Regions from separate parts of the Cellulomonas sp. plas2 genome, predicted to be linked through region 3. Evidence: predicted binding sites of a transcription regulator. Region 3 holds the regulator's gene; each other region holds the start of a gene.
The links. The regulator LexA, encoded in region 3, represses DNA repair genes until DNA is damaged. The targets are predictions, from matches to a motif close to TCGAACANNTGTTCGA.
Positions count from the first base shown of each region.

Region 1 (4,158 bases), 330 kb from region 3:
GCGAACCGTGCCGGCTCACCGCCGGTGGCGCCGACACCGCCGGGGAAGAGCGAGTCGCCGGTGAGCAGGTGCACGCCGGCCGTGGGGGAGCCGAGCACCAGGGCGACCGACCCGGGCGTGTGGCCCCGCAGCGCGACGACCCCGGGTGCGTCCGATGCCGCACCGGCGGGCAGCGGCAGCCGGTCGCCGTGGCCCAGCCGGTGCGCGACCGCGACGCCCGTGACGTCGGCGACCGCGTCCGCGTCGTCGGCCCCGGCGGCGACCGGCGCCCCCGTGGCCGCGACGACCTCCGCCAGCGCGCCCAGGTGGTCCGGGTGCCGGTGCGTCACGACGACGAGGTCGAGCCGGCGTGCGGCGGTGCCGGCGTCCAGCAGCGCCAGGAGGGCCGGCGCGTCGTCGCCGGGGTCGACGAGCACCCGGGCGCCTGCGACGTGGGTGAGCGCGTACGCGTTCGTCGCGAGCGGCCCGACGACGGTGCTGCGCAGGGTCCACGGGCCCAGCACCTCGCCGGGCACGACGTCGGGCACGAGATCGGGCACGGGGTCGGGCACGGGGTCGGGCACGGGGTCGGGCACGAGATCGGGCACGGGGTCGCTCACCGCAGGTGCGCAGCGGCGCCGTCGGTGCCGGGGACCACCGCCGGGCCCGCCGGCGCCCCGACGTCGTCCGGGACGTGGACGCGGCCCGCCGACCGCGCGACGACGGGCAGCTCCTGCGTCCGGCCCGGGTGCCGTCCGGCGAGCGCCAGCTCGTAGCGGTGCACGGCGCGGACGAGCGCGAGGTGCGAGAGCGCCTGCGGGACGTTGCCCATCATCCGGCCCGTCACCGGGTCGTACTCCTCGGCCAGCAGGCCGACGTCGTTGGCGAGCGGGAGCAGGGCGTCGAGCACCCGTCCGGCGCCGACCGCGTCACCCGCCCGGGCCAGCGCGTCGGCCAACCAGAACGAGCAGGCGAGGAAGGCGTGCTCCTCGCCGTGCAGGCCGTCGTCGGTCCGCTCGGTGCGGTACCGCAGCAGGAGGCCGGGCGCGATCTCGAGCTCGGCGCGCACGGCCGCGACCGTGCCGAGGAGCCGGGGGTCGGACGCCGGCAGGAACCCCGTCGTGGCGATGGCCAGCAGCGCCGCGTCGGTGTGCCCGGCGCCGTAGTGCTGGACGAAGGTGCCGCGCTCCGCGTCGTACCCCTCCGCGAGGACCTGCGCGCGGACGGCGTCGCGCTCGGCCCGCCACACGTCGGCGGGACCGTCGAGCCCGTGCCGCTCCACCGCGCGGACCGCGCAGTCGAAGGCGGTCCACGCCATGACCTTCGAGTGCACGAAGTGGCGGGGCTCGCCCCGCACCTCCCAGATGCCGCGGTCGGGCTCGCGCCAGTTCCCGACGAGGTCGTCGACGAGGTGCCGCTGCAGCGACCAGGACTCGTCGGTCTCCTGCAGGCCGCCCTCGCGCGCCGCCTCCAGGGCCATCATGACCTCGCCGAGGACGTCGTGCTGGCGCTGCGCGACCGCGTCGTTGCCGACCCGCACGGGTCGGGACCCGGCGTACCCCGGCAGGTGCGCCAGCTCGCGCTCGACGAGGTCCCGCCCGCCGTCGACCCGGTACATGATCTGCAGGTCGGACGGGTCCCCGGCGACGGCGCGCAGCAGCCAGTCGCGCCAGCGCGTCGCCTCCTCGGCGTAGCCCTCCTCGAGCAGCGCCTCCAGCGTCATCGCGGCGTCGCGCAGCCAGCAGTACCGGTAGTCCCAGTTGCGCTCCCCGCCGAGGTGCTCGGGCAGGGACGTCGTGGCGGCGGCGACGATGCCACCCGTCTCGGAGTCCGTGAGCAGCCGCAGGACCAGCAGGGACCTCACGACCGCGGCCCGGTGCGCCGAGCCGGGCCGGCCCGAGGCCAGCCACTCGCGCCACGCGGCCGCGGTCTGGTCGAGCCGCTCGCGCGCCGGCAGCCGGGCGGGCACGGGCTCCCAGGAGGGGGTCCACGTGAGCGTCAGGGCGACGTGCTCACCCGCCTGGAGCCGGAACGCGTCGCGGTGCCGGTGGCCGTCGGGGGACGGCAGGCGGTCGCCGCGGAGCACGAGCGAGTCGGGCCCGGCGATCGCGCGGATGGTGTCCTCGCCGTCCTCGTCGCGCACGTGGTGGACCCAGGGACGGATGGAGCCGTACCCGAGGCGGACGACCCACTCGTGCTCCACCGCGACGCTGCCCGAGGTGCACGTGAGCACGCGGATGAGGTCCGCGCGCCCGTCGCCGAGCGGCATCGCCTCCCGCACGACCGCCGTGCCGGTCGGGGACGTGTACGTCGTCTCCAGCACGAAGGAGTCGTCCTCGTACCGCCGCTCCACGGTCGTCGCGTCGGGCACCGTGAGCAGCCACCGGCCGTGCCCGGGGGTGCCGAGCACCGCGGCGAAGCACGCCGCCGAGTCGAACCCCGGCAGGCAGAGCCAGTCCACCGACCCCCGGGAGGAGACGAGCGCCGCGGTCCGGCCGTCGCCGAGCACGGCGTAGTCCTCGATGGGCACGGGTGCGCCGGGGTCGGTCGCGGCTGGGGCTGGCGCTGGCACGCGCACAGCATGGTGCCCGGCCCGGGTAGGGGCACGCGGGCACGCCGGGTCGCCGCCCCGACCACGCGGGCGGGGCAGTGGTCGAACAGGCGTACGCCCGTGTCGGTGGGGCGACGTAGACTCGTCGGGTGAACGATCGGCTTGTCGTCAAGGGCGCCCGCGAGCACAACCTCCGCAACGTCGACCTCGACCTCCCGCGCGACGCGCTCGTCGTGTTCACGGGGCTGTCGGGCTCCGGCAAGTCGTCGATGGCCTTCGACACCATCTTCGCGGAGGGGCAGCGGCGGTACGTCGAGTCGCTGTCCGCGTACGCGCGGCAGTTCCTCGGGCAGATGGACAAGCCCGACGTCGACTTCATCGAGGGGCTCTCGCCGGCCGTCTCCATCGACCAGAAGTCCACGAACCGCAACCCGCGGTCGACGGTGGGCACCATCACCGAGGTCTACGACTACCTGCGCCTGCTCTTCGCGCGCGCAGGCACGCAGCACTGCCCCGTGTGCGGGGAGCGGGTGACGGCGCAGACGCCGCAGCAGATCGTCGACCGCCTGCTCGAGCTCCCCGAGGGCACGCGCTACCAGGTCCTGGCCCCGGTCGTCCGCGGCCGCAAGGGCGAGTACGCCGACCTCTTCCGCGAGCTGCAGGGCAAGGGCTTCTCCCGCGCGCGGGTCGACGGCGAGGTCGTCCAGCTCGCGACGCCGCCCGTGCTGGAGAAGAAGCTCAAGCACGACATCGAGGTCGTCGTCGACCGCCTCGTGGCGCGGGACGGGGTGCAGCGCCGCCTCACGGACTCCGTCGAGACGGCGCTGGGGCTGGCGGCGGGGCTGCTCGTCGTCGAGCTCGTCGACGCCGACGCGGACGACCCGGGTCGCGAGCGGCGGTTCTCCGAGCACCGCGCCTGCCCCAACGACCACGTCCTCACGCTCGACGAGATCGAGCCGCGCACGTTCTCCTTCAACGCGCCCTACGGCGCCTGCCCCGAGTGCACCGGCATCGGGTCGCGCCTCGAGGTCGACCCCGAGCTCGTCGTGCCCGACGAGGACCTGTCCCTCGGCGAGGGCGCCGTCGCGCCGTGGGCGCAGACGTCGAGCGAGTACTTCACGCGGGTGCTCACCGCGCTCGCCGACGACCTCGGCTTCTCCATGGACACGCCCTGGCGCGCGCTGCCCGAGCGGGCGCGCCAGGCCGTCCTGCGCGGGCAGAACCACGAGGTGCACGTCCGCTACAAGAACCGATGGGGCCGCGAGCGGCAGTACTCGACCGGCTTCGAGGGCGTCATCACCTTCCTCGAGCGCCGCTACGGCGAGACCGAGTCGGAGTGGAGCAAGGAGAAGTACGAGGCCTACATGCGGGAGGTGCCCTGCCCCGTCTGCAAGGGCGCCCGTCTGAAGCCCGAGGTGCTCGCCGTGCGCGTCGGCGGCCGCTCCATCGCCGACGTCTGCGGCCTGCCGATCCGGGAGGCCCGGGACTTCCTCGACACCCTCGAGCTGGGGGAGCGCGAGCGCGCGATCGCCACGCAGGTGCTCAAGGAGATCCAGGCCCGGCTCGGCTTCCTGCTCGACGTGGGGCTCGACTACCTGTCGCTCATGCGGCCGGCGGGGACCCTGTCC
Region 1 covers NZ_CM170155.1:2,045,150-2,049,307, reverse strand. Annotated here, with positions in the region: gene AC2TDM_RS09195 (MBL fold metallo-hydrolase) at 1-599, opposite strand, end outside; gene AC2TDM_RS09190 (glycoside hydrolase family 15 protein) at 596-2,557, opposite strand; gene uvrA (excinuclease ABC subunit UvrA) at 2,680-4,158, shown strand, end outside.
Region 1: a site for LexA is predicted at 2,633-2,648, ahead of uvrA (excinuclease ABC subunit UvrA). Genes of this name have one in related genera too.

Region 2 (4,158 bases), 520 kb from region 3:
GTGCGAGCGGCAGGCCGCGGAGCAGTAGCGGACCTGCTCCCAGTCGCGCTCCCACTTCTTGCGCCACGTGATCGTGCGGCCGCAGACGGCGCAGGGCCGCGTCGGCAGATCCGCGCGTGCCGGAGTCCGTGCCGGCGTCCGTGCCGCCTTCGTCGCGTGCGCCACGCCCACCTCCACCGACCCGCCCGAACATAGGATGACCCGGTGCCCCAGGACCCCTCCAGCGTCGCACCGACCGCCTCAGCACGCCCGCGGATCGGGGTGCTGGCGCTGCAGGGCGACGTGCGCGAGCACCTGCACGCCCTCGAGGCGGTGGGCGCGCAGGGCGTGCCCGTGCGCCGCGAGCGGGAGCTGGCGTCCGTCGACGGCCTCGTCCTGCCGGGCGGGGAGTCGACGACGATGGACAAGCTCCTGCGCGCCTTCGACCTCGCCGAGCCCGTGCGGGCCCGCATCGCCGACGGCATGCCGGCCTACGGGTCCTGCGCGGGGATGATCCTGCTCGCGGACCGTGTGCTGGGCGGGATCGAGGGGCAGCGCACCCTCGGCGGCATGGACGTCACGGTCCGCCGCAACGCCTTCGGCCGGCAGGTGGACTCCTTCGAGACGGACCTGACGATCGAGGGCATCGACGACTCCCACGACGACCCGCTGCACGCCGTGTTCATCCGTGCGCCCTGGGTCGAGGAGGTCGGGCCGTCGGCCCAGGTCCTCGGCCGCGTCGAGGGCGGGCCGGCCGCCGGTAGGATCGTCGCGGTACGCCAGGGCCCCCTGCTCGTCACCTCGTTCCACCCGGAGGTCACGGGCGACACGCGGGTGCACCGGCTGTTCGTCCAGATCGTCGGCGAGAGCCGCTGAAGGGGTAGCGAGTCATGTCCGGTCACTCCAAGTGGGCCACGACCAAGCACAAGAAGGCCGTGGTCGACGCCAAGCGCGCGAAGTCGTTCGCCAAGCTCATCAAGAACATCGAGGTCGCGGCCCGCACGGGCGGCGGTGACCTGTCGGGCAACCCCACGCTCGTCGACGCGGTGCAGAAGGCGAAGAAGTCCTCCGTTCCGAACGACAACATCGACCGCGCCATCAAGCGCGGGTCCGGCCAGGAGGCCGGCGGCGCGGACTACCAGGGCATCACGTACGAGGGGTACGGCCCCGGCGGCATCGCGGTCCTCGTCGAGTGCCTCACCGACAACCGCAACCGCGCCGCCTCCGACGTGCGCGTCGCCTTCACCCGCAACGGCGGCCAGATGGCCGACCCGGGCTCGGTGGCGTACCTCTTCTCCCGCAAGGGCGTCGTCGTCGTGCCCAAGGAGGGCACGGACGAGGACGCCGTGATGGAGGCGGTCCTCGACGCGGGCGGCGAGGAGGTCAACGACCTCGGCGACTCCTTCGAGGTGCTGACGGAGGCCACGGACCTCGTCCCGGTGCGCACCGCGCTGCAGGAGGCCGGCATCGAGTACGACTCCGCCGACGTCGTCTTCCACCCGGCCACGCAGATCGAGGTCGACGCCGAGGGCGCGCGGAAGATCCTGCGGCTCATCGACGCGCTCGAGGACTCCGACGACGTGCAGAACGTCTACGCCAACTTCGACGCCTCCGACGAGGTGCTGGCGGAGCTCGACGAGGACGACTGACCCCAGCACGCGCCCGGTCGACGACCTGACCGCTCCCGCGGCGGGCCGCGGCGCGCCCCACGTCCCCACGGCGCCCGTGCTGCGAGCATGGGCGCCGTGCGCGTCCTCGGAGTCGACCCCGGCCTCACCCGGTGCGGGCTCGGCGTCGTCGACGGGCTCCCCGGCCGCCGGCTCGCGGTGGTCGCGGTCGGCGTCGCGACGTCCCCGCCGGACGCGGACATCGACCAGCGGCTGCTGCGGATCGAGCGGTCCGTCGAGGAGTGGCTCGAGGAGCACGCGCCCGACACCGTCGCCATCGAGCGCGTGTTCGCCAACCACCAGGTGTCGACGGTGATGGGCACCGCGCAGGTAGCCGGCCTGGCCATGGTCGCGGCCGCCCGGCGGCGCATCCCCGTCGCGCTGCACACCCCCAGCGAGGTCAAGGCCGCGGTCACGGGCAACGGGCGCGCGGACAAGGCGCAGGTGCAGACGATGGTGACCCGCCTCCTGCGGCTCGACGAACGCCCCCGCCCGGCCGACGCCGCGGACGCGCTGGCCCTCGCGATCTGCCACCTCTGGCGTCCCGCGGGCGCGGTCGGTGCGCCGCAGCGGCCCCCGTCGTCGCTCACCGCGGCGCAGCGCGCCTGGGCGGCCGCCGAGCAGGCGGCCCGCCGGCGCGCCTGAACCACCGCGCGGCGGTGGTCCGGGGCCTCGTCGCCCGCGGGCGCCGCCCAGCACGGTGCTTCCGCGCCGTCCCCAGCACCGCGTGGCGTTCGTACGCGTGTTCGTCGTCCTGTGGCACGCTGTGCGCCGGTGGCGCGGTGCGGCGCCGGCCGGACGAGGGGTCGACAGAGGGGCGGGACGGCGTGATCGCGTCGGTGCACGGGACGGTGCTGGCGGTGCGGCTGGACGCCGCGGTCATCGAGGTGGGGGGCGTCGGCATGCTCGTGCAGGCGACGCCCGCGACGCTCGCTGGCCTGCGTGTGGGGTGCACGGCACGGCTGCACACGTCGCTCGTCGTGCGGGAGGACTCACTGACGCTGTTCGGGTTCGCCGAGGCGGACGAGCGCGAGGTCTTCGAGGTCGTGCAGACCGTCTCCGGGGTCGGGCCGCGCCTGGCCCTGGCGATGCTGGCCGTGCACACGCCGGAGGGGCTGCGGCGCGCGGTGGCGGACGAGGACCTCACGGCCCTCATGCGGGTACCGGGCATCGGACGCAAGGGCGCGCAGCGCATCGTCCTCGAGCTGGCGGACCGCCTGGGCGCGCCGACGGGGGCGACCACGGGCGTGCCCGCCCCGCCGGCGGGTCCTGACGGGCGCGACCAGGTGGTCGAGGCGCTCGTCGGGCTGGGCTGGAACGCGAAGGCCGCCGGCGATGCGGTCGCCGCCGTGCTCGAGGGCAGCGAGGGCCCGGTGGCCCCGGAGGAGGTGGCCGGGCTCCTGCGGGGTGCGCTGCGGCTGCTCGGCGGCCAGCGTGGCTGACGGGCGCGGGCTGGCGGACGACGGGCCCGGCGCGCTCGAGGACGGTCTCCCGCGCGGTCTGCTCGACGACGCGCCCGCGGCGCCCTCGCTCGTGCGACCGGGCGCGGACGACCTCGAGCGCGCCGCCGAGGCGGCGCTGCGGCCGCGGCGGCTGGACGAGTTCGTGGGGCAGCGGGTCGTGCGCGACCAGCTCTCCCTCGTGCTGCAGGCAGCGCGGCAGCGGGACCGCGCGCCGGACCACGTGCTGCTGTCGGGCCCGCCCGGCCTGGGCAAGACGACGCTGGCGATGATCATCGCGGCCGAGCTCGGCACGTCGCTGCGCATCACGAGCGGGCCGGCCATCCAGCACGCCGGCGACCTGGCGGCGGTCCTGTCCTCCCTCGAGGAGGGCGAGGTGCTGTTCCTCGACGAGATCCACCGCCTCGCGCGGCCGGCCGAGGAGCTGCTCTACGTCGCCATGGAGGACTTCCGCGTGGACGTGGTCGTCGGGAAGGGCGCGGGCGCCAGCGCGATCCCGCTGGCCCTGCCGCCCTTCACGGTCGTCGGTGCCACGACGCGCGCGGGCCTGCTGCCGGCGCCCCTGCGGGACCGCTTCGGCTTCACGGGCCACCTCGACTTCTACGACGCCGGCGAGCTCGAGCAGGTCCTCACGCGGTCGGCAGGCCTGCTGGGGGTGGTCCTGGCACCCGAGGCCGCGGCGGAGATCGCCGGCCGCAGCCGGGGCACGCCCCGCATCGCCAACCGGCTGCTGCGGCGCGTGCGCGACTGGGCCGAGGTGCGCGGGGACGGCTCGCTGGACCTCGCGGCGGCGCGCGCGGCGCTGGCGGTCTTCGAGGTCGACGAGCGCGGGCTGGACCGGCTGGACCGCTCGGTGCTGGAGGCGCTGTGCCTGCGGTTCGGCGGGGGGCCGGTCGGGCTCACGACGCTGGCCGTCGCGGTGGGGGAGGAGCCGGAGACGGTGGAGACCGTCGCCGAGCCGTTCCTCGTCCGGGAGGGCCTCGTCGGCCGCACCCCGCGGGGCCGGGTGGCTCTCGCCCCGGCCTGGACGCACCTCGGCCTGCCGGTCCCGC
Region 2 covers NZ_CM170155.1:1,850,945-1,855,102, forward strand. Annotated here, with positions in the region: gene AC2TDM_RS08270 (DUF3253 domain-containing protein) at 1-165, opposite strand, end outside; gene pdxT (pyridoxal 5'-phosphate synthase glutaminase subunit PdxT) at 205-855, shown strand; gene AC2TDM_RS08280 (YebC/PmpR family DNA-binding transcriptional regulator) at 870-1,628, shown strand; gene ruvC (crossover junction endodeoxyribonuclease RuvC) at 1,725-2,291, shown strand; gene ruvA (Holliday junction branch migration protein RuvA) at 2,474-3,088, shown strand; gene ruvB (Holliday junction branch migration DNA helicase RuvB) at 3,147-4,158, shown strand, end outside.
Region 2: a site for LexA is predicted at 2,381-2,396, ahead of ruvA (Holliday junction branch migration protein RuvA). Genes of this name have one in related genera too.

Region 3 (4,158 bases):
GTCATCGGGGAGCACCCGCCGACGCTAGCCCGCCCCCTGGGCGACCGCGCGTGCCGGGGGCACGGCCCCGCCGGAGACCGGCGTCGGCGTCGGCGTCGACGCGGTGTCCCGGTCCGGACGCCCCTCCCGCTCGGCGCGCAGCACGGTGATGGCGGCCTCGAAGTCCTCGAGGGAGTCGAAGGCCTGGTACACGGAGGCGAACCGCAGGTAGGCCACCTCGTCGAGCTCCCGGAGCGGACCGAGGATGGCCAGCCCGATCTCGTACGCGTCGATCTCCGCCGAGCCCGACGAGCGCAGCGTCTCCTCGACCTTCTGCGCGAGCAGCGCGAGGTCGTCCTCGCTGACCGGACGCCCCTGGCAGGCCTTGCGCACGCCGTTGACAATCTTCTCGCGCCGGAACGGCTCGCTGGCACCCGACCGCTTGACCACCGCGAGGCTCGTCGTCTCCACCGTCGTGAAGCGGCGGTTGCAGTGCGGGCACTGGCGGCGGCGCCGGATGGACGAGCCGTCGTCCGACGTCCGCGAGTCGACGACGCGCGAGTCCGGGTGGCGGCAGAACGGGCAGTGCACGGGAGTCCCCCTCGCGTCCGCAGGGGCACGGCCCCCGGGCGCACGGGGCGCCGGGCCCGACGTTAGGTGCGGGCCGACGGCAGGTGCAAGCGTGTCCGCCGATGGCGCAGTGCCGACGGACGCAGTGCCGACGGACGCAGTGCCGACGGACGCAGTGCCGACGGACGCAGTGCCGACGGACGCAGTGCCGACGGGCGCAGTGCCGACGGACGCGGTGCCGACGGACGCGGTGCCGACGGACGCGGTGCCGACGGACGCGGTGCCGGCCCCCACGCTCACCCCCGGACGGGGACGACGATCGTCTGGCCGGCCGACAGCTGCGAGGACGGCAGCCGGTTGAGCTGGACGAGCTCGAGGACGACGTCCCGCACGTCCTCCCCCGGACGCACGACGCCCTCCGCGATCTCCCAGAGCGTGTCCCCCGGGGCCACGAGGTGCCGCGCGACCTCGGTCCCGCCGGCGGGCCGCCCCGCCTCGGCCCGGTCCGCGGACCACAGCCCCGTGGCGGCGACACCGGCGACGACGAGGAGCGCCGCCCAGCGGCCGCGCGCGGTGAGGCGGAGAGGGACCGCGGCGGCGGCCGGACGGGCGGTGCTGCTGCTGCGCATGGTGACCTCCGACGGGCGGGCGTACGGGTGTTCGACGAACGTGTGTACGAGTTCTACCACGGGCGCGTCCGACACGTCGAGACACGCTCGAACAGGTGTTTGGTCCGCGCGTCCCGCGCTCCTAGGCTGGCTCATGCCCGACAGCCCACCACCGACCACTGACACGCCCGCCGTGGGCCACCGCCCGGGCACCGCACGACAGGGAGGACGACCGTGACGGACAGGACCCAGCGGCCCGGGGACGACCCCGCGGCCACGGACGCACCGCTCACCGGGCGCGGCCCGCGGGCCCGCGCCCGCACCGGCGGCACGGCCGTGCTGACGGCCGTCCCCACGGAGCAGGAGCAGGAGCAGGAGCAGGAGCCACCCGCGGACGACCTCTCCGCGCTCGCCACGGTGACCGCGCTGCCCGACGCGTCCGAGGCACCGGCGCTCACCCGCCGCCAGCGCATGGTGCTGGACTGCATCCGCGCGTCCGTGGAGCAGCGGGGCTACCCGCCGAGCATGCGCGAGATCGGGGAGGTCGTCGGCCTCGTCAGCCCGTCGAGCGTCAAGTACCAGCTGACGTCGCTCGAGCGGAAGGGCTACCTGCGCCGCGACCCGCACCGGCCGCGCGCCATGGAGGTCGTCCTCACCGACGACGCACGCCCGGTCCGCGGCTGGACCGCCCCGGACGGGACCCCCGGCGCGCTGACCGACGCGGACGCGGCCGACGGGGACGCCGCGCCGACGCCGGCCTACGTGCCCGTCGTCGGGCGGATCGCGGCCGGCGGACCCATCACGGCGGAGCAGGTCGTCGAGGACGTGTTCCCGCTCCCGCGCCAGCTCGTCGGCGACGGGGAGCTCTTCCTGCTCGCCGTGCGGGGCGACTCGATGGTCGACGCCGCCATCTGCGACGGGGACTGGGTCGTCGTGCGGCGTCAGCCCGTGGCGGAGAACGGCCAGATCGTCGCCGCGATGATCGACGGCGAGGCGACGGTCAAGACGCTGCGCCACGCCGACGGGCACGTGTGGCTCATGCCGCACAACAGCGCGTACGAGCCGATCCCGGGCGACGACGCCACCGTCCTGGGACGCGTCGTGAGCGTGCTGCGCTCGCTGTGACGACGAGGGGGGCGGGTCCCGGTACCGGTGCCGGGACCCGCCCCCCTCGGTCGATGCCCGGCCGCTCCGCCGGGCATCTCCCCTAGAGCCCGAACCGCCGTGCGACGGCCTTGATCGCCTCGGCGGACCGCCGGAGCCCGGCCAGCTCGTCGGCCGACATCGGCACCTGGAGCCGGTCGCCCACGCCCGCGCGTCCGACGAGCGCGGGCACCGAGAGGCACACGCCGCTGATGCCGTGGTAGTCCTCGAGGAGCGAGGAGACGGGCAGCACGCGCTGCTCGTCCTTCAGCACCGCCTCGATGATCCGGGAGCCGGCGAGCGCGACGGCGTAGTTCGTCGCGCCCTTGCCGGCGATGATCCGGTACGCGGACTCGACGACCTCGCGGGCGATCTGCTCGCGAACCTCGTGCGTCAGCGCGCCCCGGCCGCCGATGCCGTTCCACTCGAGCAGCGGCACCGCGCCGATGCTCGCCGAGCTCCACAGCGGCAGCTCGCTGTCGCCGTGCTCCCCCGCCACGTACGCGTGCACGTTCTGCACGGCGACCCCCGTGTGCCGCGCGATGAGGTAGCGCAGGCGCGAGGAGTCAAGCACCGTCCCGGAGCCGAAGAGCTGCGAGGAGGGCAGGCCGGACATCTTCAGCGCGGCGTAGGTCACGACGTCGACCGGGTTGGTCACCATGACGTAGACGGCGTCGGGAGCCACCTCGACCAGGGGCGGCAGGATCTTGCCGATGAGCGAGACCGTGGCCTCGGCCAGGTCGAGCCGGGTCTGCCCCGGCTTCTGCTTCGCGCCCGCGGTGATGACGACGACGTCGGAGTCGGCGCACACCGCGATGTCGTCGCTGCCCTCGATCTCGGCCATCGGCATGAACTGGATGCCGTGCCCGAGGTCCAGCGCCTCGGCCTCGACCTTCGCCCGGTTGATGTCGTACAGCGCGACGGTCCGCGCCGCGCCGCGCATGAGCGCCGCGTAGGCCATCGTCGCGCCGACCGCGCCCGCCCCGACGATGGACAGCTTCGACGTGCGGCGCGTCGGCGACGGCGCGGCCAGCACCTCCTCGTCCGTCTCGACGGTGCTGATGCCCTCGCTCATGCGTCCTCCCGGTGCCCCGTGACCCCGCCGCACGGCTCGCGTCGGGGCGAGCGACCGCGCACGGCCGCCGCTGACGAGGCTAGCGGGCCTGCGACCACGCGGCCGGGGCGGGCCGCGCGAGCCGCCGCAGCGCGTCCCGGACGAGCGCCGGGTCGCTCGTCGGCCACAGGTCGGGGAGCGTGCGGCGCAGGACGTCGCCGTACCGGGCCGTGACCAGGCGCGGATCGAGCACCGCGACGACGCCGCGGTCGTCGACGGACCGGATGAGCCGCCCGGCGCCCTGCGCGAGCAGGAGCGCGGCGTGCGCGGCCGACACCGACATGAAGCCGTTGCCGCCGGCGCGGTCCACCGCCTGCGCCCGCGCCGCGCGCACGGGGTCGTCGGGCCGCGGGAAGGGGATGCGGTCGATGACGACGAGCCGGCACGTCGGCCCCGGCACGTCGACGCCCTGCCACAGCGACAGGGTGCCGAACAGGCACGTCGGCTCGTCGGCGGCGAACCGGGCCACGAGCGAGGGCAGCACGTCGTCGCCCTGCAGCAGGACCGGCACGTCCAGCCGTTCGCGCAGCGCGAGGGCCGCGGCCTCGGCCGCGCGCCGCGAGGAGAAGAGCCCGAGCGTGCGACCCCCGGCCGCCTCGACTAGACCGGCCAGCTCGTCGAGCTGGGCCTCCGTCGCCGGCTCGCGCCCGGGCGGCGGCAGGTGCCGGGCGACGTAGAGGATCCCCTGCCGTCGGTAGTCGAACGGGCTGCCGACGTCGAGCGCCCGCCACGGCAGCCGCTCGT
Region 3 covers NZ_CM170155.1:2,373,263-2,377,420, forward strand. Annotated here, with positions in the region: gene AC2TDM_RS10655 (S9 family peptidase) at 1-15, opposite strand, end outside; gene nrdR (transcriptional regulator NrdR) at 25-570, opposite strand; gene AC2TDM_RS10665 (LysM peptidoglycan-binding domain-containing protein) at 846-1,178, opposite strand; gene lexA (transcriptional repressor LexA) at 1,575-2,282, shown strand; gene AC2TDM_RS10675 (L-lactate dehydrogenase) at 2,365-3,375, opposite strand; gene AC2TDM_RS10680 (ATP-dependent DNA helicase) at 3,455-4,158, opposite strand, start outside.

Region 4 (4,158 bases), 1.3 Mb from region 3:
CCCCACCAGTCTGCCGCCGCCACGACCCGCGCCGACAGCAACTCCTCCCGCCACCGACCTCGCCGCCACCCCCCGGCCATCGCACTCACTGGCACCGCACCCACCGGCACCGCACCCACCGGCACCGCACCCACCGGCACCGCACCCACGCCTCGATACGAGGCTGGAACGGGTACGAGGCGATCGAGCTCACCGATGTCCGGAGGCGAGCGGCACCAGCGCGCCCTCCAGGGACGCGCGGACGTCATGGTGCGTCGACGACACGACGCCGTGATCGCGCTGTCCCACGCCCAGCGCGAGGGAGGACACTGCCGGCGCGACCCTCCCGACCTCGTTCCTCCGGTGGCCGACGATCCTGCCGTCGGGTGCGCGGAACTCGTACCGGGCCGGATGCAGCTCGGTTGCCTTGACCCGTCCTGACCGTGGTGGTCGTCCCGGGTCGACGAGTCGTCGGATGGTCAGGTCGGCGCGGTGCACCTCGTGGTGGTGCCGTCCGCACAGGACCACGCCGTTGTCGATGCTGGTCTCCCCGTCGTCCCTGGCCCACCAGCGGATGTGGTGGACCTCGGACCAGCGGGCCGGTGTCTCGCACCCCGGGAACGCGCACCCCTGGTCGCGCAGGATGACCGCGCGGCGCTGGTGCCCGGTGAACAGCCGCTCCTCGCGCCCCAGGTCGGTGGGCTGCCCGTCCGGCCCGAGCACGAGTGCGGCGGTGTCCACGTCGCACAGCGTCCGTGCCACCGCGGTCACCGCGAGCACGTTGCCGTCCTCGTCGACGACCGGTGTGCGCCCGGTCAGCGCGGCGCCGAGGACGTCCACGTCGGGCAGGTCCTCGGTGCACGCCACGTGCGAGGTCTGGTCGTGGTCGTCGCCACCAGCCTCGGCGCCGTGGCGCGCCGTCTCGTGCTCGCGCAGGGCCTCGGCGATGGAGGTGTAGGTGCTCAGGTCCGTCACCAGGGTCAGGTGCGGGCGCACCGACGCGCCGGTCACCCCGCCCTTCTTCTCCGCCAGCGCGCCCCGCGCGAGGGCTTCCAACGCGTCGGCCTGCGCCTGGCCGGGCGTGCGGTCCTCGCCCGGGATCTGCCGGGTCAGCTCCAATGCCCGCCGCAGCGCCACCCCCGCCGAGGGGTCCAGGCACCCCTGGATCCGCGTGCCCATCTCGGTGTCGGTCAGGTGCAGGTGCCGGCCCCGGCGCTGGGCCTCGAACCGGGACTCCAGGGCCGGTGGATCGATCTCGGCGGCCTTCTGCCGCAGCGTGGTCCGGAACGTGCCCGGGTCGACCCGGCCCGCCAGGTCCGTCAGCTCCGCCTGCACCAGAGGCGACCCGAACTCGCTCCGCACCTTCTGCGAGGCCTCGGCCAGCACACCGGCCAGCGCGTCGAGGTGTGCCTCGGACCGTGACCCCGCCGCCACCGCCTCGGCGAAGGAGGGCACCACCTCGACGGCCTCGGCCTGCCGCACCTGCCGGCGTGCCTCGGGCAGCCCGATCCCGTCACGCCCGGCGATGCCCTCCGCCGGACCCTTGTCCCCGTCACGCGGGATGCGCAGCCTGCTGTCCGCGGCGATCCATGCCGACCGCGCCCCCGCCACCGCCCCTGACGCCGCTTGGAACAACGAGAGCACGTGCGCCCGCTGCGGCCCGCTCAACATCCCGGCCTGCCCGGCCTGCGCACCCACCGCTCCCAGGGCAGCGCGCACGGACTCGAAGGACGACAGCAGGTCCTGGTACACGGCGCGGGCACCTCCTCTGGCGGCGGCAGCAGCAGTAGAACGTCTGTGCCAAAGTCTAGGAGGAGGACTCCCAGGACACCATGCCACGATCGGGTGTTCTTGCAGGTCACGCGTCAGAAACTGCTGCGTCGCCACCTTGCGCAGAGGTGACACGACCAGCATGCACCGGACCACTGACATGCCGGCTCCGGACCGTTCGTCCTGAGGCCGACCGCCTCCAGCGGGCGACCCCTCGACCGACGACCACCGACCGTTCGACCGCCACGTCGCCCACCTCGCGGCGGCCTCGAAGACCCGGGACCGAGGTCCCTGGCGGTCGTCACCCGTTGGTTGTGACGTCACCCACTGTTCGGGTGGAAAGGGGTGCACATGGGACGAATCACCGGCAGACTCGCGTTCCAGCACGGCGTACGACACCTCGTCCACCAACCGCAGGGAGGCCGGCCATGAAGCCCACGTCCGAGCAGAGCACCGACGTCACGACCGAGCTCGAGTCCGAGCGGTGGACGAGCGTGAGCAACCCCATCCGGGTGCGCATCTGACCTCTCGCGTGCCCCTCGGGGCCGCGCACCACGGAGGCCGGGGGAGCAGCTGCTCCCCCGGCCTCCGTCGTCGTTGGGGGGAGCGCCGGTCCCGGCGGGCCGGCGTCGGAGCCGCGCCCGGTAGACCGGCCGCGGTGCTCGTCAGCCGCCCAGGCGGCGCTCGAGCAGCAGCACGTCCCGCCGGGTCCCCGCCAGCGGCCCGTGCGTCATGAGCCCCAGCCGCTCGCGCCGCCCGACGACCCGGAACCCGCACGCCGCGTGCAGCGCGAGGCTGCCCGCGTTCTCGGGGAACACGCCGGCCTGCAGCGTCCAGACGCCCGCGGCGGGCGCGGCCGCGACCAGCGCCCCGAGCAGCGCCGCCCCGACGCCCCGCCGCGCGGCCCGCGGCGCCACGTAGACCGACTCCTCGACGACCCCGGCGTACACGGGCCGGCTCGACACCGCCGCGACGGCCACCCACCCGAGCACCTCGTCGTCGTCGCCGAGCGCCACCAGCCGCAGGTCGGACCGGTGGCCGGCGTCGAACTCCGGCCACGAGGGCGGCGACGCGGTGAAGGTCGCGTGCCCCGAGACGATGCCGGTGGCGTACACGTCCAGGACGCCCTCGGCGTGGGCACCGGTCATGGCGGTGATCCGGACCGGGTCACCTGCGCGGGCGGGGGCGGGGCTGCTGCTCACGCCCGCATGGTGCTATGCGCGGGCGGGCGGCGCGACGACCCCCTCGGCCGCCCCTCGGCCGGCGACGCCCGCCAGCCGCTCGGCGTCGGGGCCCGGACGCGGCCGCGGCAGGAGCCCGGCCGCGTGCACGCGGTTCTTGCCGGCCCGCTTCGCGGCGTACATCGCCGCGTCGGCCCGGGCGATCACGGCGTCGGCGCTCTCGTCGGGCAGCCCCAGGGCGGTCCCCACGCTCACCCCCAGGACGTGCTCCGCGCTGCCGGCGCGCACCGGCGTGCGCAGCGCGGCGACGAGACGCTCGGCCGCGCGCCGCAGGGCCGCCTCGTCGACGGCACCGGGCAGCACGACGGCGAAATCGTCACCGCCGAGCCGGGCGAGCGTGGCCGCCGGCCCCACGCAGGCGGCGAAGCGCGACGCGACCTCCCGCAGCACCCCGTCGCCCGCGGCGTGCCCGGCGGAGTCGTTGACCGCCTTGAACCCGTCGAGGTCGCAGAACAGCAGCCCCGCCGCCGGCGCCCGCCCGTCCGCCGCTCGCCCGTCCGCGAGCGCGGCGGCCAGCCGCTCGACGAGCAGGGTGCGGTTGGGCAGACCCGTCAGGGCGTCGTGCAGCGCCTGGTGGCGCAGCGCCTCCTCCGCCTGCCGGCGCGCGGTGACGTCCTCGACGAGGCACAGCAGGTACGGCTCCGCGGTCGTCGTGCCGCCCCCGTCGGCCGGCGCCACCACCGTCGCCGTCAGCATCCCCCGGCGCACGGTGCCGTCGGCGTGCTGGTACCGCTTCTCGACGCACGCCTCCCCGCACCCGCCGTCGAGGAACGGCCGGAACGAGGCGCGGCACGCGTCGCGGTCGTCCGGGTGCGTGAGCGAGTGGACGTCCCGTCGCCGCAGCTCGGCCTCCGTCAGCCCCGTGAAGACGCTGGTGGTGGCGTTGGTCCGCAGGACGAGCCCGGCGTCGTCGCCCTGCAGGCCGACGATCATCATGGCGATCGGTGCCTCGTCGAAGGCCAGCCGGAACAGCCGCTCGGAGTCGTGCAGGCGCGCCTCGGTGGCGACCTGCGCCGTGATGTCGGAGGCGACGCAGATGGCCCCGTCGCGGTCCCCGTACTCGTCGCTCGTCGGGCTGATCGTCAGCGAGACGGGCAGCGTCGCGCCGTCCCGGCGGCGGTACGTCCAGCGCCGGGCGGTCGAGTCACGCCGGGCGGCCATCGTGGCG
Region 4 covers NZ_CM170155.1:3,680,802-3,684,959, reverse strand. Annotated here, with positions in the region: gene AC2TDM_RS16350 (biliverdin-producing heme oxygenase) at 1-1, opposite strand, end outside; gene AC2TDM_RS16345 (HNH endonuclease signature motif containing protein) at 190-1,731, opposite strand; gene AC2TDM_RS16340 (GNAT family N-acetyltransferase) at 2,415-2,951, opposite strand; gene AC2TDM_RS16335 (diguanylate cyclase domain-containing protein) at 2,964-4,158, opposite strand, start outside.
Region 4: a site for LexA is predicted at 1,767-1,782, ahead of AC2TDM_RS16345 (HNH endonuclease signature motif containing protein). Genes of this name have one in related genera too.